4 regions of the Desulfobaculum bizertense DSM 18034 genome follow, and region 1 is predicted to be linked to each of the others. Evidence: predicted binding sites of a transcription regulator. Region 1 holds the regulator's gene; each other region holds the start of a gene.
The links. The regulator sigma-54, encoded in region 1, starts transcription at its own class of promoters, with help from an activator protein. The targets are predictions, from matches to a motif close to CTGGCACGGNNNNTGCTT.
Positions count from the first base shown of each region.

Region 1 (5,433 bases):
AAGTCTCAATAATCTGCCCATGAACAAGCCTGTTATCTACGCGCACCCAAAACATATATCTACCTTTTGGAAACTTTGCGCCGCAGGATCTCACCCGCAACGACAATGCCCTGACAGCCCGCCGCGGAGGCATCCGCAGCAAGCTCTTTCAGTTTCATGGATCGGGAACCAAGGACCTTGAGCAGCATGGGGAGATTCACGCCAGTAATGACCTCGAGAGGACGGGAGCCAAGCAGTGAGAGGCTCAGATTTGTCGGAGTTCCGCCGAACATGTCTGTCAGAATAACAACTCCAGAGCCTGTGTCCAAGCGGTCCACGGCCTTGTGGAGATTCTCCAAAATTTCATCCATGTCCTGAGAGACGTCAACACCGACAGTCTTACAGTACTCCTGAGGTCCGAGAATAACTTCAGCGGCCTTTAACAAATATTCGCCATAATCCGTGTGCGTTACAATAAGTACGCCGACGTTCCTGCTATTTTCCATGCTCACGCGTCCTGCCAGGCATTGTGCCGGAACACGTCCGGCTCAGTAAAGGTGCTTTATTCAAGGTCCAAATGTCTATGTTCTAGGAATACTGCATAATCCGAGTCTCGCAAAGAGTCAAAAATCGCCTCGGCAATGGCAACGGACCGATGTCGTCCACCAGTGCAGCCAATCGCGATAGTCAACCGATATCTCCCCTCTTCTGCATAGCGGGGAAGCACGTAATGCAAAAACTCAAGCTGCTTCTCAAGGTATTCCTTACCAACCTGTGATTTCAACACATAGTCGGCAACGGCCTTGTCCCGGCCGGTGTAGGGGCGAAGCGCCTCAACAAAGTACGGGTTAGGCAAAAAGCGGAGGTCAAAAACAAGGTCAGCGTCCGTTGGCACACCATGCTTAAACCCGAAGGTCACAAGGAAAATGCGCAAACCATACTGCTTGTCCTGCAAAAAATTCCATTTGTCCTGAAGCGTGCGCCGAAGGTCATGGATGGAATAATCCGAGGTGTCCACGGTAATTTCAGCCTGCTCTCGCAGAGGAACCAAAAGTTCGTGCTCTTTCTCAAGAGCGGCATCAAGGCTCAGCCCCTGCTCCAGGGGATGAGGACGGCGCGTCGCAGCATAGCGACGGCGCAAGACCTCTGGGGCGGCCTCAATAAAGACAACTTTTGGAGAAACGCCCTGCTCTGCAAGCTGCTGAACAGCATCGTCCCACTGCTCCTGAAACTGAGAGTGGCGAACATCAAGACCCAAGGTCAAACCTCGGTGAAACACCTCTTTCTGGCTACGAAAGAGAGCCACAAGCTGTGGAACAAGGTTCGGGGGCAGACCGTCAACAGTCACAAAACCAAGATCTTCAAAGACCTTGAGTGCTGTTGATTTTCCTGCTCCAGAAAGCCCCGTCAGGATAATCACTGGAAAGCTGTTGTCTTCCAAAACCTGCGTCATAATTACGCCTCGAAAAGCAAGGCTTTCAGCTCATCCTCAGAAGCACTGAGGAACTGCTGACGAAAGTCTTCTTCTTTAAGCATTCGGGAAATGTGGGCAAGAACTCGCAAATGAACTCCTGCAACTTTTTCTGGCGCCAATACAAGGAAGAAAATTTTACACGGCTCAAAGTCCAGCGCATCAAACTCAACTCCTTCTGCGGAGCGGCCGACCACAACAAGAACACTTTCAAGCTCGGCAATTTTCCCATGCGGAATGGCGATACCGTCGCCAATACCAGTTGTACCCAGCGCTTCCCGTTCGAGAAGCACATCCAGCACATGGGTTTCATCAAGTTCAGGCTGTACGGAATGTACCGCAGCCACAAGTTCGGCCAGAACCGCCTTTTTGGTTCTGGCCGAAAGTTCAGGTATAATCAGTTCTTTCGAAAGAAAGTCACCAAGCTTCATTAGTCCGTCCCAGGATCAATCAAACCGTAATTGCCGTCCTTGCGCCGATAAATCACATTCGGGCGCTCGGTCTCGGCATTCAGGAAGACAAGAAATTCAAACTGAAGGGAATCCAGCTGCATTGCAGCCTCCTCCACAGCCATTGGCTTTGGAGGATAGGAGTCCGTTTCCACAATAGTTGGCGGTTCGCTGTGAGCCGCATCGGCAAAACTCACCACATCCATACGGACGAGGCCTTCGCCTCGACGGTAGCGATCTTTGCTCTTTTCGCGCAGCTTCCGGACCTGAGCGTTCATCTTGTCTACGGCCAGATCAATGCTCTGATACATGTCCTCGGACTTCTCCGTGGCGCTGATATTCATGTTGTCGCCAGTCAGCGTTGCATCGACGATATGGCGAAATTTTTCGACTTCAAGAGTTATGTTCAGTTCGGCGTTAGCGGTCTTGTCAAACTTCAAGAGCTTTCCAAAACGCTTGTTTGCATACTTTCTCAGATGAGGGGAAGGTTCGAAGTTCTTAAACGTGAGGCTAATGTTCATACTAAACTCCTTGAAGAGCTATGAAGATTACAGCGTTAAAAACAGTGTACGAATATTCCTACAGAAAAGAAAGACCTCGCCTCAAACTCCTAGAAAATCTGTTTCCGTTTTGAAGAAGAGGCGATCCCAAGAGAGCTGCGGTATTTTGCTACAGTTCTCCGGGCAATATTAATCTCCAGACGCTCTTTAAGAATCTCTGCGATTTTTTCATCAGACAGAGGTTTCTTGGGATTTTCGTCGCCAATGAGGCTCTTGATCTGTGCTTTTACACTCTCAGAGCCAACCTGACTTCCATCATCAAGCCCCAGGGCACTGTTAAAGAAGAACTTCAGCTCAAACAGGCCATGCGGCGTTGAAACATATTTACTGGTCGTAATGCGGCTAATCGTCGATTCGTGCATGCCAATGTCATCAGCAACATCTTTCAGAATAAGCGGCTTCAGATGCGTCACGCCCTTCTCAAAGAATTCATGCTGGAAACGCAGAATACTTTCCATAACCTTATACAAGGTTCGCTGACGCTGATACAGGCTTTTCATCAGCCACTGCGCAGAGCGGAAACGCTCCTGAACGTATTCTTTGTTGCAGGCATTGCGATCACTATGAATTGTATCAAGGTAAAATTCATTTACCGTGAGCTGAGGCAATCCATCCTCATTCAGGACAATAATAAAATCATCCTCATATTCATAGACGTAAACATCAGGGCTAATATACTGCGTGTCCCCACTTCCGTAGGCAGCACCCGGCATAGGGTCCAGAGTCTTGAGAATGTCCAAATATTCCTTGAGTTCTTCAAGGCTAATCCGAAACTTTCTGGCAAGCGGCTTAAAGCGGCGCTTCTCGATATCTTCGAGGTGATCCTGAACAATGCCCAATAAGATTGGGTCATCATACTCATAGAATTCCAGCTGGACGAGCAGACACTCGCGCGGGTCACGCGCAGCAACCCCAACGGGGTCAAACTGCTGCATAAGTTTGAGGACGGGTTCCACGTCCTCAAACGCACAGTCTGCTTCCTGAGCAACGTCTTCCAGATCGGCCTTAAAATAGCCCTGAGAATCAAGATTCCCAATAATTGCTTCGCCAATCTGAATTTCTGCCTTGCTCAGGCTGGAGAGATGGAGCTGCCACTCAAGGTGGCTCGCGAGGGAGGGAGAAACAGACAGTCTGTTCTCAAAAGACATCCCCTCTTCAGGGATTTCGCTATCCCGCCCAGCAGACTGCCGGGCAGTGCTGGAAAATTCACCAAGGTAATTTTCCCAGTCGGCGTTTTGCATGGCGGCCTGGTCTGTAACCGAGTCTGCCATTGCTTCACTGTTTTCGGTATGCTCAGCCGTTGTTGCGTCCTGAGCTTCCTCTGCTTTTTCCTGACTGGGTTCGGGTTGAGCTTCATCAAGAAGTGGATTTTCCAAAAGCTCTTTTTGAACCATATCGACAAGCTCAAAACGAGAGAGCTGCAGCAGTTTGATTGCCTGCTGAAGCTGAGGTGTCATCACCAGCTGCTGGGAGAGCTTGAGTTGTTGTCTGAGTTCCAATGCCATCGCTACTACATCTTTGCTGAGGAGGTGACAGGTACCTTTCCTCCAGGAACCTTCTCCTGAAGAAAAGAAAAGTTATTGAACAAAGCTCAAGAACTTGGTGCGGCAAGGGAATTCCCCAGCCGCACCTAAACCATGCCACATCCAGAACAAGCTTGCAACTCAGGATGGCAAGGATTTTGTATGGAAGGTAAAAATCAACGTATGCAAGGCATTAAAGAGAAAAGCCTTCGCCAAGGTAGACCCGCCGGGCGCGGGGATTGGCACAAATTTCTTCGGGAGTACCACTTAAAATTATCGAACCTTCATAGACAAGATAAGCCCTGTCGCATATTCTGAGGGTTTCCCGAACGTTATGGTCAGAGATCAGAACACCAATGCCTCGTTCTTTCAGAGAACGAACAATTCCCTGAATATCATCGACTGCAATGGGGTCAATACCTGCAAAAGGTTCGTCAAGCAGCATGAACTTGGGGTTCAGAATCAAGGCTCGGGCAATTTCAAGTCTGCGGCGCTCGCCACCAGACAGGTGCATTGCCTTCTGAGGACTCAAACGGGTAATGCCGAGTTCATCGAGCAAAGAATCTGCCCGCTTCTTCTGTTCGCTGCGCGAAAGCCCGCTCTGCTCCAAAATGATTTCCAAATTCTGGCGCACGCTCAATTTCTTAAACACAGAGCTTTCCTGCGGCAAATAGCTCATGCCCATGCGGGCGCGCTCATGCAGTGGAAGCGAGGTAATTTCCTCATCATCCAACCGCACAATCCCCTCATTCGGCTTGATAATACCCGCAAGCATATAAAAGGTTGTGGTTTTGCCCGCACCATTCGGGCCGAGCAGACCAACGACTTCGCCCTGTGAAACACTGACGGCAATATCCTGCACCACCCGGCGCTTGCCATAAATTTTGCACAGGTCTGTTGCAGAAAGAACCGACATGCTATTTTTTTCCTTCCTTGGGAGTAAAGAAAATGGCTTCGACCGGCTCGTTTCCGCCCACAACCTCGCTTCGGTTGTCCGTAAGCCACAGCTTGATGATTTTGCCCGCGATGCTGTTATCACCATCTTCGAGACGGGGCTTCACGGTCATCGTCACCAGGCTTTCGTCGGCATTGTAGACAGCCTTGCCACAAAAACCTTTCTTGCCCTCACGCACCAGTCGAACATTCCCGACGGCAACGATCTTGGACACAGCACCTGCCTGAGGACCAGGAGTTGCCACGGCCTTTTTGTCAGTTGGCTTCAAAAACACCGTCATTTCATCCGACCAGATTGTCATATCCGGCCGAACAACTTTTACAGAACCAGAAAAAACAACTTTGCTGCCGCTCTGGTCATATACTGTCTTCTGAGACGTAATCGTCGTCTTGACGCCCTGCTCTGCGGCAAAAGCCGGAGCGGAGAAAAGACACACACAGAAACAGGCACACAGAATGCGATGTAGAATTTTCAAGGCTATTCCTCCGCGGTGGAT
Region 1 covers NZ_FUYA01000004.1:238,956-244,388, forward strand. Annotated here, with positions in the region: gene B5D23_RS07775 (PTS sugar transporter subunit IIB) at 1-55, opposite strand, end outside; gene B5D23_RS07780 (PTS sugar transporter subunit IIA) at 60-485, opposite strand; gene rapZ (RNase adapter RapZ) at 542-1,432, opposite strand; gene B5D23_RS07790 (PTS sugar transporter subunit IIA) at 1,435-1,881, opposite strand; gene hpf (ribosome hibernation-promoting factor, HPF/YfiA family) at 1,881-2,420, opposite strand; gene rpoN (RNA polymerase factor sigma-54) at 2,510-3,964, opposite strand; gene lptB (LPS export ABC transporter ATP-binding protein) at 4,176-4,898, opposite strand; gene B5D23_RS07810 (LptA/OstA family protein) at 4,900-5,412, opposite strand; gene lptC (LPS export ABC transporter periplasmic protein LptC) at 5,415-5,433, opposite strand, start outside.

Region 2 (5,433 bases), on a different contig from region 1:
ACAGCAGGATTCGACAACTTTTGCAAAACTGTCAATATCGCCAGTGTACGCGACTTTGACGACATCAGCGCCGAGTTCCATGCCAACGCGTGCACAGTGCTGTACTACAGTGGGGTCGTACTCGTTTTCGATTTTGGGTCCGCGGGCGTAGAGCATTGCCATAAGCGGCAGGCCCCAGTCGGCGGCTTTGCTCGCAACTTCGCCAAGTGCGCCAAGCATTTGGCCTTCGCACTCATCGCCAAGGTTCACGTGGACAGACACACCGTCTGCACCGAGACGAAGCGCGTCTTCCACGGTACCGACCAAGGTTTTTGCATTTGGGGTCGGGCTAAGCGAGGTGCTGGCAGAAAGGTGAACAATCAGGCCGAGGTCGCGACCAGCACCGCGGTGCGTGCAGCGGGCAAGGCCTTTGTGCATAAGCACAGCATTTGCGCCACCTTCTGCGATCTGGTTGACCGTCCCCTTGAGGTCAACGAGTCCGTAAATCGGGCCGACAGTCACACCGTGGTCCATGGGAACGATGATAGTCCGGCCGGTATTCCGGTTGAAAATTCTTTCTGAGCGAATGGTTTTGCCAAGCATCATTTTTTTGGTCTCCCTAAGTTTTCCATCGGCAGGATACCAGCCACAGCCCAAAAAAGATAAAAAAAAGGGCCGCAAGCGTGATACCTGCGGCCCAATGGAATATCTGGTTGTGTAAGCGTTACAGAACCTTCACCCTTTGACCACAGGTGCCCATAAAGTACATAAAGTACAGCCAGAAATACATCAGGCTGAACATAGTAAAACGGGTGGTGTGGGTAAGGGTGTTAATCTTCTGCATGGCAATGCAGTTACGCTGACTCGGAGAGTCCTGTCAAGCGCTTTTCTGAATAAAGGTCCATACGCCAGCATTTTTTTGAATCGCCCATTACAAGTAATAATAGAGCGATTTCATGACAGCCTGACTAATGAAGATAAGAAGGACTGCAAATCAGCATTGGTCCACCATCACAACGTCACAAAACAGAACCCCTGCGATCTTTTTTTCACCCACCGGATTCATATTGCAGAGAGAACAGGCCAATATTTTGGCTTTTGGCCGCACACTACAGCCATTATAATGGGGAATGCTCCAGTGCTCTTCCGGGAAGATTTTCTTTAAGTGGCTCCACGCCTCTCTTCATGCGTATTCACATTAATGTCAATTTATGAAGAGCTTTTTCATACGAAGCATCTTTCGGCACATTTTTTCTCATTTTATTTTTGAAGCGCACAAGGGAGCGTCCCTGGCAAGCAAAATCACCTGTAAATAAAGGCTTGAATGGAATTTTTATCAGGGAAACGAACACGGCATAAACAGGAGTGAACGGATTCAGCAGCATGCTCACCTCTCCGTCCCACCACTCTTTTTATTTTCTTAATTTCACAATTATGTCCATTTATGCATGTTTTAATTTATCACTTTTTGTAAAAATATCACTTTTAAATCTCCGTTTCCTCCACCAAAAAACAACACCCTCCACGCATCTCCCACCTTTTCAGCACCTTATATCTTTTGGCACAATCACTGCTCTATTCCTCCCAGATTCCGCAACACGCACTTTACTGCGTCGCATTTTTTTCATTGCGCACGAGGAGGTTTCGCACAATGTCTTTCAAATTTTACTTTTCCTGGTCAGGCGCCCTGAGACTCTGTCTCTCCGCCCTCAGCATCGTCGCCGCGTCGCCGCTGCTCGCTCTCGCAGCAGATGACGCCCCTATGCTCTCGCAGGCAAACGCTAACATCCTGTGGACCTTGCTCGCCGCTATCCTTGTTATGTTTATGCAGGCTGGATTTACGCTCGTCGAAACAGGCTTCACCCGCGCAAAAAACGCCGGGAACATCATCATGAAGAACCTGCTCGACTTCTCCGCTGGCTCCGTCGCCTTCTTCCTCTTTGGCTTTGCCCTCATGTTCGGCAACTCCATTGGCGGCTTCATCGGCTTGAGCGGCTTCGCCCTCAGCGACATCACTCCCACGTCCCCCGACGCCATGTGGACCCTCACCTTCTGGTTCTTCCAGAGTGTCTTTGCAGCGACCTCCGCCACCATCGTTTCTGGCGCCGTTGCTGAACGGACTAAATTTAACGCCTACATCATTATCAGCCTCCTCGTTACTGGTCTCATCTATCCCGTTTTCGGCCACTGGGCATGGGGCGGACTTTGGGGCGGCTCCGGCGGCTGGCTCGAATCCCTCGGATTCATCGACTTCGCAGGCTCCACCGTCGTTCACTCCGTTGGCGGATGGGTCGCCCTTGCTGGCGCTATCGCCGTCGGACCCCGCATCGGCAAATACTCCGATGACGGCGAAGCTCACGCCATCCCCGGCCACAATCTCCCCCTCGGCGCCCTCGGTGTCTTCATTCTCTGGTTTGGCTGGTTCGGCTTTAACCCCGGCTCCACCACAACCGCCGACGGAACCATTGGCTACATTGCCGTGAACACCTCCCTCGGTGGCGCTGCCGGCGCCCTTGGCGCCATGATCTTCGCCTGGAAAAAGTTCGGAACGCCCGACACATCCATGACGCTTAACGGCGTTCTCGCTGGCCTCGTCGCCGTCACTGCCGGATGTTACGAGTTCTCTCCCCTCGGCTCACTTGTCACTGGATTCCTCGCCGGTATCCTTGTCGTTATCTCCATCGTCGTCATCGACACCAAGCTTCGCATTGACGACCCCGTCGGCGCTGTCTCTGTCCATGGAGTCTGCGGCGCCTTCGGTACCCTCATGGTCGGTCTCCTTGCCGCCCCCGGGTATGGCAACGCCGTCGGGCTTCTCTACGGTGGCGGGCTCTCCGTCCTCGGCATTCAGGCTATCGGCGTTCTCGCTGCCTTCGCCTGGGCCTTCGGCATGGGCACCATCGCCTTCAGCTTTGTCAAAACCTTCTTCGGCCTGCGCGTCCACCCCGTCGAAGAGGTCAAAGGACTCGACGCCGCTGAACATGGCTCAGAAGCATACAACGGCTTCCAGATCTTCACGACTGAATAACCGAGGAGTACCCAATGAAACTTATCATCGCCTACATTCGGCCAGAGCGCCTCAATGATGTAAAACAGGCCCTGTTTGCTAAAAATATCTTCAGCATGACTGTTACCAACGTCCTCGGCTCCGGCCGCCAGAAAGGTTTTCACGAAACCTATCGCGGACTCCCCGTCGAAGTGAACCTCCTCAAAAAGGTCCGCCTCGAAATCGGCGTTAACGACGAATTCGAAGAAGCCGCACTCGACGCTATCTCAGACGGCGCCCGCACCGGCGCCGAAGGCGACGGCGTTATCTTCGTCCTCGACATCGCACGCTCGCTTCGCGTTCGCACCGGTGAAACCGACATCGACGCCGTTGCCGCTACTCGATCTTCCGCTGAAAACAACTAAAGCGGGCAGGTGGGGGGGGGTACGAGACTCCGTCTCGTGCTCTGCAAGGGGCGCCGGGCGGGCGGGGTGATTGGGACGCTGTCCCAAGCCCTGCAAGGGGCGCTGCCCCTTGACCCCGCCCAAGGACGAGGCCCTTGGGAATCCCAAGTTCGCCCGAAATAAAAGGGGGCCGAAATGTGATGAGAGCTACGCTCTCCTCTCCATTTCGGCCCCTTTTTTTCGGCCTAGTGGGCATTTCCCGAACGCGTGTTCTTTTACCTTTTTTCTGCCGCACTTATTTTCTTTTTGAACGCAAGCGTTCAAAAAGAAAATGGTGGCAACACACGGGAAAGAGAAAGAAGCTCTCGACGTTATTTTCATCAAGTTTGAATTCCATTCACGCGAAGCGTGGATGGAATTCAAACTCGCTGAGGATACGTAAGGGAATCATTCCCTTACGCGGGGGTTTGGGGGCTGGCCCCCAATTTTCTCCCACCATAACGCCCATTGACAACGTGGCTGAATTCTTTTTGATTGAGTCGGGAAGAAAGATATATTGCATAGGGAGGAGCGAACTCCCGACATGACCGCAAGGAGCGCGAAATGGGTCTAAAGGATACCGTACTGCCACAGATACCGAATTTTGAAGCATATACACCGGGGCTTGCTGTTGACGAAATCAGGGACAAATACGGCCTTGCAGATGTCATCAAGCTTGCGAGCAATGAGAATCCACTGGGCACGTCACCCGTAGTGCAAAGGGCGCTAACGCGTAACGCAGACATGGCATTCCGCTACGCGCAGGCGGGGACGCCAAAGCTAAACGCGGCGATTGCGAAAAAAATTGGTGTGCCGGAGCAGTGTGTTGTCACGGGCAATGGCTCGGACGAAATCATTGATTTGCTGGTGCGGGTAAAGGCCCGGCCGGGCGTGGATAATATTATCGCATTTGATCCATGCTTCTCCGTGTATAAATTGCAGGCGAAACTGTGCGGGGTTGAGTTCAGACAGACAAAGCTGAACAGTGATTTCAGCTTTGACTGGGACGCCCTGCTAAAGCTTGCGGATGAAAACACAGCCCTGTGCTTCGTGACGACGCCGGATAATCCCTCAGGGTACGCGCCGCGCGTTGAGGAGCTGGAAGCACTGGCAAAACGCCTGCCGGAGCAATGCCTCCTGGTCATCGACGAAGCATATATGGACTTTGTGGAAGATCAGGACGCCTACTCACTGCTGAGCCGCAGAGAAGAGTTCCCTAATATTGCATTCCTGCGTACATTCTCAAAAATGTACGGCCTTGCGGGGATGCGCCTTGGCTACGGTGTGCTGCCGGAATGGCTGGCGGACTACTGCCTGCGGGTCAAATTGCCGTTTTCGGTGAATATACTGGCAGAAATCGCAGGTATCGCGGCCTTGTCCGACACGACATTCGTGGAAGAGACGATGCGAGTGGTCACGACAGGGCGAGAGTACCTGACTGAGCAGCTCAAAAAAATGGGCTTTGTAGTCTGGCCTTCCAAGGCTAACTTTTTGCTGGTAGATATGCCAGCCGATGCGCCCTTTGGGGCGAAAGAGTTTGTAGAAAAAATGCTGCGATGCGGCATTATTCTGCGTCCTCTCGGGAGCTACAACTTACCGCGCTCGCTGCGCATTACTATTGGCAACGAGCGTGAAAATAACGTGTTCATAGAAACAGCGAGGGAGATTCTGGCGCATGGCTAAACCTGTGATTGTGACCTTGGACGGACCGGCTGGAGTTGGCAAAACAACACTGGCTCAGCGAGTGGCAAAAGAGCTTGGCATTGCCTACCTTGATACTGGTGCAATGTTCCGAACGACCGCACTGGAGCTGGGACATGATGCAGACAAACTGCCTGAGGGCGAAATGTCTGAACGCCTGAACACACTCCACTTCTCTCTTTCGCAAGAAGAGGGAGAGTCTGTCCTCCGGGTGAACAAGCGCAGAATTGGCAATGAAATCAGAACCGAAGAAGTGGGGATGATGGCCTCACGGGTAGCGGTTCTGCCGACAGTGCGGACATTCCTTCGCCGCTCACAGCAGAG
Region 2 covers NZ_FUYA01000010.1:114,845-120,277, reverse strand. Annotated here, with positions in the region: gene B5D23_RS13220 (2-amino-3,7-dideoxy-D-threo-hept-6-ulosonate synthase) at 1-585, opposite strand, end outside; gene B5D23_RS13215 (hypothetical protein) at 1,173-1,364, opposite strand; gene B5D23_RS13210 (ammonium transporter) at 1,631-3,007, shown strand; gene B5D23_RS13205 (P-II family nitrogen regulator) at 3,022-3,390, shown strand; gene hisC (histidinol-phosphate transaminase) at 3,973-5,091, shown strand; gene cmk ((d)CMP kinase) at 5,084-5,433, shown strand, end outside.
Region 2: B5D23_RS13210 (ammonium transporter) is a predicted target of sigma-54. The motif match lies at 1,538-1,555, and genes of this name have one in related genera.

Region 3 (5,433 bases), on a different contig from region 1:
TTTTACTGCCCTTTGCGGCAGTACGCTGTGGCTGCTGTTTAGGCCAGCGAACTATCTCCAAGCATATTCAGGGCAAGTTCCATCTCACGGCTGAAACGGTCCTGCACAGCGGCCTGCACACGCGGCGTGCTGGAGCTGAACTGCTTGCCACGGGTCTTGTAAATTTCCTTAATAAGCGACATGTCAAAATTCCCTGCGGATGCGCCCTTTATGGCATCCAGCGCCTCAGCAAAAATCCGTACGGAGCCAGAAGCTCCATGCTGCACGGCTGTGCTCCACAAGACCTGACCCAAAACGCCCCCCTCAGAGCGAAGATCAATGCCTGTCAGAGCTGCAAGCTTTTCTGCGGCTGGCATAAAGTGCGTCTGCCTGATGAATTCATGCTGCAAGTCAGAAAAATGCTGACCGTCGGCCTTGGCAATGCGTCGCCACACAGACGGCACTGGACCATACTTTGAACCGGTGTTGGCCCGGCCCGCTGCTCGCAGATCAGACGCCCATTCTGGCTCTCGATCAGAGAGGAACGTCAAAAAGCTGTCAAAAGTCCCAGCACGTGATGAAATTTGATACAGGCCATAGGACGTGCCGCCGTGACGATCGTAGCCAATCACACCGGGGTCACCATTGGACTCAAAACGGGCAGCAAGAAGTCCTGCCAAATCAGCGGCTTCTTTACTCCCAAAGCTCTTTTCAGCCAGAGTCTGCTCTGCGGCGTCGCGCAATGGTGAAGCTGTTGAGGATGCTACAGGCGGTGCCATTTCAGAAGAATCCTGTTCCACAGAATCCACTGTTTTCGCATCCCTGCTCTGCTGCATCTGCTCCTGTGACAGATTTTTGTCTGTCGCATGGGCGCCCTCAAGGGCACTTAGCATTGTGGCCAAAGTCTGCGCGCCCGCAGGCATACCGCCAATCATGCCACCCAAAAGGTCCGTAGGCTCATGCTCGCTTTTTTCACCAAGCAGGCTGTCCATCAGCATAGAGGCATCACTCAGGCGAGCCAGTTCCTGTGCTGTGTGCCCAGAAACATGATCCGCACTGTCGCCATCCATTGTGTTCAAAAACTGACCACCCAGCATCAACTGCGCCTGAATGCTCGAATAGGTGGACGCATCCCCACCTAAAATATTTCGCAAAAGCCCAGCAAACGCGCCACCAGAGGCGTGTCGTGCCGCATACTGGCGAATTTCTGCCAAACGCTCCTGCGCTGTGAGCTGCTGTGATACTCCAGAAACTTTACTCATGCTCTCTCCTTCACGAAAGAAGCGTCAAAATTCCTGACGCTCCTCTCTCCCGCAGAGAGTTTGAGCAAAAACGGTGCCAGCGCAATTTTGTTCAAGACTTGATTTTTACATCAGGAGTATTAGCACTACTCTTGAATCAAAAAATATTGCAGGAGATTCCCAATGATTTCACGAGACGAAGCATATCAGATGGTTAAGGAAAGCAATCCCCCCAGCCTGCTGCATCACGCTGAGCAGACCGAAGCTGTCATGCGCGCTCTTGCTAAGCACTTCAACGAAGATGTTGAACTCTGGGGCATTACTGGTCTTTTGCATGACCTTGACTATCCGCAGACAAAAGATGAACTCAAAGCACACGGCGCCAAAAGCCGGGAAATGCTCGAAGGCAAGCTGCCGGAAGACGCACTTTATGCTATTGTTGCTCACAACAGCGAATATACAGAAGTGGACCCCAAGAGCCATTTTGACTACGCCTTGCGCGCAGGTGAAACGGTGACGGGTCTTATTACTGCTGCGGCACTGGTACGCCCCAACCGTATGGAAGGGATGAAGCCCAAGAGCCTCAAGAAAAAAATGAAAGACAAGTCCTTTGCTGCCAGCGTCGACCGCGACCGCATTCGCGAGTGTGACAAGCTGGACATGGAGCTTGCCGAGTTCCTGCAGCTCTCCATTGATGCCATTACTGGAGTTGCTGCTGAAACTGGCCTTGTGTAATCACCCGCAGGGCCACAGCCCACGGGGAAGCGTTTATGCTCAGGTTACGCCAGTACATGGATGACGATGACCAGAACAGTGAACGAAGTTTTGCAGAAATTCAGGTCGCACGTCTGGTGCGCTGGATATACATGGTTGGGCACGGGTTTATTGCAGACCAGTGCCTCCTGCGCGCCTCTGCACTGGCATACACAACAGTGCTTTCACTTGTTCCCCTGCTGGCTGTTGCCTTCTCTATTTCCAAGGGCTTTGGCTTTCAGGATTCCGACTTTATTCGCAGCATACTTTTGCGTGCGACCACCGGAAACCCTGAAATCGTCGATGCCATAGTTGGCTATATCAACAACACCAATGTCGCCACCCTCGGCGTCATTGGTGTTTCCTTTTTGCTCTTTACGGTCATTTCGCTTCTGGGAAACATTGAGGCCAGCTTTAACAGCATCTTTGGCATCAAGGCCCAGCGCAGCATCTGGCGCAAGTTTTCAGACTACCTCACAGTCGTCCTCATTTGCCCCCTGCTCATTCTGGTTGCCATCAGCGCCACGGCATCCGTCCAAAACACAGGCTTTATCCAAAATATCCTGAGCTATTCTGTTTTTAGCACACTCTACATCATCACACTCAAGGCCCTGCCTTTCATCACAACCTGGTTCGCCCTACTCTTTATCTATATTTTTATCCCCAATACACGGGTGCGCTTCTGGCCTGCATTTGGCGGGGCATTTATCGCAGGAACACTGTGGCAGGTCACCCAAGTCCTGTATATCAAGTATCAGGTCACAAGTTCAAATTATAATGCTATTTATGGAAGCTTTGCCCAGGTCCCACTCTTTCTTATCTGGCTCTTTATCAGCTGGGTCATTGTGCTTCTTGGTGCAGAAATTTGTTTTGCACTCCAGTTTAGCGAAACCTATTACAGTGAAGCGAGACTGAACGACTACAGCTTTGACGACAGACAGCAGCTTGCTGTGCTTATGCTGGCATTGCTCACTCATGTTTTTATGCAAGGGAAAGAGACGCCAGACAATGAGACCATTGCCCACAGAATTAATGCACCGGTGAAGCTGGTGAATGATGTCATGTACATGCTTGCGCAATCCCGAATTGTGCAAAAGATTGACCATCCGGGCAGTGAAGCGTTTAGCTTGGCTCGTCCGCCAGAAAAAGTTCGGATTGTTGACATTTTGCGTGCGCTTTCTCATTTTCGGGCCAAGAGCGGTCGGCAACCCATTGAAATGCATTCAAAGCTGCTCTCCCCCGTATTTAGCGGCCTGATACAGGCAGCATACGAAAGCAACTCCAACCTGACCCTGACGGAATTCGCCCAGAAATGTTCATTTAGCGATTTCTGTCAGGACAAAACCGAAGACACGCAACTATAATGAAACATTCATTCAAATTTTTCGCGAACAAGGACTGCCGGTATTATCCCTGTCACAAAACAGCAGACCCTGAGCATTTCAACTGCCTGTTCTGCTTCTGCCCGCTGTACTTTCTTGACGACTGCGGGGGGAACTACAAGATGACACGAGGAGTCAAGGATTGTACGGACTGTACACTCCCCCACGACAAAGGCGGCTATGCGCATGTTCTGAAACGCCTCAAGACCGAGTTCACCGAGATGCGAAAAAATGCAGCCGAGGCAGACAAGCCTGACGAATCTGCATAAAGCCTCTTCACATCATTGATGTTTCTGATACCATAGCGCAAACTTTATGCTTCAACGCGGTGCGTGTCCTGTCTGCACATGCAGGACACGGCCTTCTGCCACTTTTATCCTTTAGGGAGCGCTTATGGCCTTCAGCATTCAGGACACGCTCAAACAGTCTCACGATGCCGTTCCGTTTTCCAAGCAACAGATTACAGACATGCTGGCCCTTCCACCTGATTCCGTAGAGAGCTACGCAATCATGGCCGAAGCCAAACGCATTTCCAAAAGTCTGACTCAGGACCGGGCCGAAGTTCATGGCCAGTTTGCCATTAACCTGTCCCCCTGCCCCAAAAACTGCAAATTCTGTTCTTTCGCAGTCTGCAACGGGATTTTCAAAAAAGCGTCACAGCTTTCTCCAGAAGAGGTGGTAGAACATGCCACCATGCTGGAATCACAGGGTGTTAATGCCATTTACATCATGGCGACAGCCAATTATCCTTTTGGCAAATTCTGTGAAGCAGTGCAGGAAACCAGAGCACAGCTCAAGCCAGAAACCATGCTCATTGGCAATGTTTCTGACCAGGAACTTGATGGCGCACAAAAGCTGGCAGACGCTGGCCTCAATGGTGTGTATCACGCCCTGCGCCTGCGCGAAGGCATCGACACCGGACTCCAGCCCGAAGCCCGCAAAAACAGCATCCGCTCTTTCAAGGATGCAGGGCTTGTTGTTGGCACCTGCGTCGAACCAGTCGGCCCAGAACACAGCAACGAAGAGCTTGCAGAAATGATTCTGTTCACCGCAAGCTTTGACCCTGCCTTTAGCGGTGCGGCACGCCGTATCGAAGTTCCCGGAACCGAAATTGCGGCCCGGGGCATGATTTCCGAACTCCGCATGGCTCAAATTGTGGCAGTCACCCGCCTTGCCATGCCGCGGAGTGTGACAGGCAACTGCACTCACGAGCCATATTCGCTGGGCGCTGCCGCAGGTGCGAACCTGTTTTGGGCAGAACTTGGCGCAAACCCGCGAGACATCAAGGAACACACGGAAGAAGGCCGTGGCTTCACGACCGGCAAATGCTCAGAACTCTTTCGGGATGCTGACTGCGGCATTCTGAAAGGCCCGTCGCAGTTCTTTCGAAAACACTGACAACTGACGATCACTCAGGACAGCAGATCATGAACAAATCGTATATCGCCTCACTGTTTGTGGTTCTGGTTCTGGCCATTGGTGGCGGGGTCTGGTTCTTCATGCACCAGACTCCAGAAACCACCCCAGTCACAGAGCAGGACACAGACAGCACCAACTCCAGCGTCTACACTCAAAAAATTCCTCAAACCTCCAGTCCTGAAAGCTCTGCTTCACAGGAAAAAACAACTCAGGACGCCCCTGCCGAGCCAGAGGCCAGCATGGAAGAGCGCAACGGCATGGAGCCCGAATCGCTTGCCAACAGCACAGACCCCGCAGAAAAGCCCGAGCCTCAAACCGACAGGCTGGTACGCCCTGCATTTATTCAGGACCTTGCCAGCATGTGCCTCAAGAGCTACCTGCCGCCTCACAGCATGGGGAACGCCACCCGCAGCCCGCTGAGCACACTCAGTTTCAAAAAGCTCAACATGCACTATGGCGTAGACATGACCGGGCTTGAGACAGGAACCCGTGACGTCATGAAGGCTCGGGACGCCGTCTTTTCTTACCTGCTGACGCCACGCATCATGAGCACGGTCTACAGCATTTATGCCGACAGCTTTGTTCAGGAACTGTCTGAGCAGGCAACGCACAGCTATTACGACTTCACTCCGGGTGGTGCCGCCATTGAAAGCCGTGTC
Region 3 covers NZ_FUYA01000001.1:251,020-256,452, reverse strand. Annotated here, with positions in the region: gene B5D23_RS01190 (VgrG-related protein) at 39-1,241, opposite strand; gene B5D23_RS01185 (HD domain-containing protein) at 1,404-1,955, shown strand; gene B5D23_RS01180 (YhjD/YihY/BrkB family envelope integrity protein) at 1,991-3,337, shown strand; gene B5D23_RS01175 (cysteine-rich small domain-containing protein) at 3,337-3,624, shown strand; gene B5D23_RS01170 (radical SAM protein) at 3,749-4,753, shown strand; gene B5D23_RS01165 (flagellar basal body-associated FliL family protein) at 4,783-5,433, shown strand, end outside.
Region 3: B5D23_RS01190 (VgrG-related protein) is a predicted target of sigma-54. The motif match lies at 1,304-1,321, and genes of this name have one in related genera.

Region 4 (5,433 bases), on a different contig from region 1:
CAGGACTAGAACTGCATCTGGGCCAGTTCACGATACGCCTGCATCACTTTATTGCGCACCGCAGATGTCATACGCATGGCGAGACCAGCTTTCTGGAGGCTAATCATCAGCTCATGCACGTTCTGGGTACGGCCGGATGCAAACTCTTCAATCATCATGTTTTTCTCTGTCTGAAGGTCATTCACCTTTTTCAGAGAATCCGTCACGGTTTCCGAAAGTGGCTTTTCCACTTTCATGTACTGGGCGGCAATTTCCTGTGCTCTGGAGGCGCTAATGGGATCATCCATACGCTGCCTGCGGATTTCACTATCAACAGCCTGAGCAAAATCACTTTTGCCCGGCTTTTCGATCTTTTTCAGGGACTGAGTCTTGCTGAATCCACCGCTGGTACCATCAGCAAGGGCAGAACGATATGCACTCAGTGCGACGTTACGAATATTGACCATTTCTCTTCACTCCTTGGTGCTCTACCGATTATTTCCCGATATCCAGAGCACGGGTAAACATGCCCTTGATGTTTTCCACGGATGCGACTTCCGCTTCATAGGACCGGGTGGAGGTCAGCATCTGCGTCATCTCTTCCACCACGTTGATGTCTGGATAATTCACATAGCCCTGCTCATCTGCATCTGGGTGTCCCGGCTCCAGAACCCGCTTGAACGGGCGGCTGTCTTCGGCAATGCCCAAAACCCGGCTTCCTTTCAGCTCGCGGGACAGGCTGTCCTGCATCACAGCAGAAAATGGTGAATCAACATCAGTCGCAGCGCGAACAACGGTCTTGCGGCGGTAGGCTCCGCCCTCTGGCGTGCGAGTCGTCTTGGCATTTGCAAGGTTCATCGACACAACGTTCAGGTTTGTCCGCTCAGTAGACATGCCAGAAGCAGCAATATCGAGCGCAGTCATGAAATCCATCATGGCTTAGCGGCCTCCCTCGGTAATAACCGAATCAATCCCGTCAAAATTCTTTTTGATGACGGTGGTCAATGCGTTGTACATCAGGGTATTTTTCGCCATTGCGGACATTTCCTTGTCGAGGTCCACATTGTCCTCGCCGGGAATCGTCCGCGGCTTAATGTTCTCTGTCAGGCGCGGGCCAAAACCAGTCGCGTCAAAATCATGCGACATGCTCTGGCCTTCGGTCTTGCTCAGTTTGCCACGCGTTTCGAGATCCAAAGCGGTCTGGAGATCTTTTTCAAATTCCAGACGACGGGGTCGATAGTTCGGTGTCGAAATGTTGGCGAGATTGCTCATGACGACATTTTGACGCATGAGACGGAGATTGAGCACCTTCTCAGTAAGGTGAATCTGAGGTTCAAAAAGGCTTTTCATTCCGTATTCCTCCTGCATTTTCCGCCACAAATGCTGTGGCATTTCCCCACTCGCCCCGCATCCCCAGAGCGGGAAAACACAAAGAGAAAAGCAACCCTTGTGCCACAAACGATAACTGCTTGTTTTCTTTTGTTTATTTTTCCATTGCCGCCCACACCCCCAGCCGCCTCTGTCAAAAGGATATCTTTTTGCGCCAGTGCTCTTGGCACCTGATTTGCAATTTCCTCGCAGCAAGGCGGAACTTTCCGCCCCCAAAACACAGGCACAAAAAAAAGAGGCTCCGGGACCGAAGCCTCAAACTCTTCAAAATTCCCTCGGAGGGAAAACTCATGAGCAGTCAGATTGATTACGAAATCAACAAAGAACTTGGCGAATGCTACCTGCAGATGGGCGACCTTGATAAGGCTCGCGAATACTACGGCAAGGCCATTGATGACAGCCATGCAGCTCCATACATGGGCCTGGCAACCATTGCGTTCCAGCAGGCTGACCTGGACACAGCTCTGGAAATGTACAGCCATGCAGCAGCCATCGACAAAGGCGACAAACCCATTGCAGGCATGGGACTTGTTGAAGTGCAGCAGGGCAAGAATGCCGAAGCATTTGCCCACTTTTCTGCTGCGCTGGAGCTGAACCCGCACAACATCATTGCCGCGCTTATGATCGTCAAGCTGGGCCATGCCCTTGACCGCGTTGCAGAGGTTGTTCCCTTCCTCGAAAATTTCCTGAGCGTCGAGCCTAACAACGAAGACGTTCGCTACTCTCTGGCTGGCTGCCTGAGCTGCCTTGAGCGTCAGAATGATGCCAAGGCCCAGCTGGAAACCCTGCTCGCAGCCAATCCTGAGCACACTGCAGCTCAGGAGCTGCTCGCTCAGCTCTAGGGCACATGCTTGCAGCGCTCTGAGGGACCGCAAAACACGCTGGTCCTCAGAAAATACAGACTGCTTCTGTATTGAGACTGCCCTCCAAAAGGCTCGGAACGGTCACCGTATCGTCTCCGGGCCTTTTTTGTGGGACCACAAAGTCCAACAGCTTGCCCTTTGCGCGCTTTTCTGGCACTCCGCAAACGTACCCAAACACAAGATCCTAGGAGCAAGGATACAATGGAACACGTACGTATTCGCCGCGCTATTCTGAGCGTGACTGACAAAAGCGGGCTGGTCGAATTTGCCCGTTTTCTGGCAGACAATGACGTTGAGCTGTTTTCCACGGGCGGAACCCGTCGGATGCTTTTGGAAGCTGGTCTGGACGTCAAGTCCGTGAGCGATGTGACTGGTTTTCCTGAAATCATGAACGGCCGGGTCAAGACCCTGCACCCGCACATTCATGCAGGCATTCTGGCCGACAAAGACAACAAAGAGCACATGCAGACCCTCAAGGATCTGGACCTTGCGCCCTTTGATCTGGTCTGCGTCAATCTCTACAACTTTGCTGACGCCGCAGCCAAAGAGCTGGACCTCAAGTCTGCCATTGAGCAGATCGACATTGGTGGTCCCTGCATGCTGCGCGCGAGCGCCAAAAATTTCCACTCCGTTCTGGTCGTGCCCGGTACTGCGCACTACGAGCGCATCACCAAAGAGCTTGCTGCAAACGACATGCAGGCTCCCCTTGCCCTGCGCAAGGACATGGCAGCCGCAACCTTCCGTCAGACAAACCAGTATGACGGCATGATTGCTGACTACCTCGAAAAGCACGACGCATAACGCGTTTTGGTCTGTGACTGCATTTGATGGCGGCACCTTCGGGTGCCGTTTTTTTTGTACCAAAGGCCGGGCCTGCATATTGCCACCCCGCTATGGAGAGCCTATACATACAAAACATTCCAGACACACCGTACCAGAAGGAGAACTCCCATCGCTTCGAAAGTTCAGGGTAATACGCAAGGGCTGAAACCCAGTCAGCTCAAGGCAATAGGACGTCTTTATCAGCGCCGCTACCCCAACGAGGGCGGCATGACCAGCGATCAGGCCCGAGAGATTGCCATTCTCTCGCAGGGCATAGGCCGACAGATCGCCCTGCTCATCGACAGGCAGGGGCGGCCATACATGGTGCTCATTGGTGACCCCGGTGGTATTTACATCCCGGATATTTCCTCTGCCCGCCGTAGCACAGGCCGTCTTCGCGGCCTCCGTCTTTTGCACACCCATCTTTCAAAAGAAGGTCTCTCTCAGGAAGACTTGATGGACCTTGTTTTCCTGCGTCTGGATGCCATGACCGTGCTGACGGTTGACCGCATGGGCGGCCCTGTGGACATCTACGAAGCAACGCTTCTGCCCCCAAACGCCGAGAACACGCCGTACCGCATCACCGGTCCCGTGCCCTATCACAGCGTAGAGACGGACTACCGCGCACAGGTCGAGGCCATCGAGGACGAGCTTGCACGCTCCGGTGCCCAGCTCAGCAAAGATGCGACGTCCTCAGGCCAGCGCGACACTGCCATTCTGGTCAGCGTTTCCACTGACCCGCAGTACCGCCAAAAAATTTCCCTTGAAGAGCTGGCAGACCTTGCCGACACCGCAGGTGTCGACTCTGGCGGCACCATGATTCAGCGCGTACGCGCCCTGAACCCCAAGACCATTCTGGGCAAAGGCAAACTCGCCGAGCTGGAAGTCATGGCACTTCAGGCTAATGCTGGCGTCATTCTCTTTGACCAGGAACTCACCCCAGCCCAGATGCGCAACCTTGCCGACGTGACCGAACGCAAGATTCTGGACCGTACCCAGCTCATTCTGGACATCTTTGCCCAGCACGCCACGTCCCGCTCTGGCAAGCTTCAGGTTGAACTTGCCCAGCTCCAGTACACCCTGCCGCGTCTGGTCGGCAAAAATCAGGCCCTCGACAGGCTCATGGGTGGCATTGGTGGCCGTGGTCCCGGTGAAACCAAGCTGGAACTGGACCGCCGCCGTGTTCGTGACCGCATCACCCGCATCAAGAAAGAACTCGGAAAGCTCCGCAAACGTCGCAAGGCAACCCGCCTGCGCCGTGCCAAGGCGGGCCTGCCAGTCGTTGCGCTTGTGGGCTACACAAACGCGGGCAAATCCACGCTGCTCAATACCCTGACCCAGAGTGAAGTGCTCGCCGAAAACAAGCTCTTTGCCACGCTGGACCCCACAACCCGCCGTCTGCGCTTCCCTCAGGAACAGGAAATCATCCTCACCGACACGGTTGGATTCATTCGCAAGCTCCCGGACGAACTCAAAGAAGCCTTCCGCGCCACCCTTGAGGAACTCGAAGCCGCAGACCTGCTGCTCCATGTCACAGACGCCGGGCACCCAGAGCTTGAAGTGCATGCTGGAGCCGTTGAGGAAATCCTTCGCGAAATGTCCCTTAACGAGATTCCCCGTATTCTCGTTCTCAACAAATGGGACAGTCTCGACGCCGAGGGCCGCAGCATGGTCAAAAATATTTTCCCCGGCGGCATTCCTGCCTCAGCCATCGATCGCAGCACCCTGCGTCCTCTGGTCTCGGCCACCCTCGCCAAAGCCTTCCCAGGCTGGCACGAAGAGCCAACCGCAGACCTTGACCCGCAGGCCATTGAAGAAGAATTCTTTACTGTGGACGAGGAATTCCCGGACGATATTTTTGATGACGAAGACGAGAGCAGCACAACCTGATTCTTTTTCTTTTTTCATACAAAAAGCCCCCGCGCGACGAAAAGCCGGGGGCTTTTCTTTTTTCTCATTTTGTCGTGGCACAAAACGCAGGCAATGATTGAGAGAAACGCCTCAAGATGCTACTTTTCCACCAAAGTCTCGTGGCAGAGTCCCGGTTGCTCACATCCCAGACAAAGGCGGAAACAGGCAATGCACACCCACAGTTCAAACAGCTCTCATCTGAACGTCTCTTTTTCATCAGAGCACAGCGGAAATTTTACCGCGGCGCACAACGACGACCCCAGTCAGGTTTCCTACTCTCCGGCCTACCCGCCCCACAGCGCAGGCGAAGGCTCACACTGCACCATCGAACCAATGCGCATGGTCAACGATTATGGTGAAAGCACCATTCCGCCCGCCACTCGCGATCTGTCCATTGTCATTCCCGTCTGCAACGAAGAAGCAAATCTGATTCCCCTCTACACCGAGCTTCGCGAGGTTTTGGACTCGC
Region 4 covers NZ_FUYA01000010.1:12,043-17,475, reverse strand. Annotated here, with positions in the region: gene fliE (flagellar hook-basal body complex protein FliE) at 6-287, opposite strand; gene flgC (flagellar basal body rod protein FlgC) at 475-912, opposite strand; gene flgB (flagellar basal body rod protein FlgB) at 919-1,329, opposite strand; gene B5D23_RS12725 (tetratricopeptide repeat protein) at 1,659-2,210, shown strand; gene B5D23_RS12720 (IMP cyclohydrolase) at 2,433-3,032, shown strand; gene hflX (GTPase HflX) at 3,282-4,943, shown strand; gene B5D23_RS12710 (glycosyltransferase family 2 protein) at 5,133-5,433, shown strand, end outside.
Region 4: flgB (flagellar basal body rod protein FlgB) is a predicted target of sigma-54. The motif match lies at 1,418-1,435, and genes of this name have one in related genera.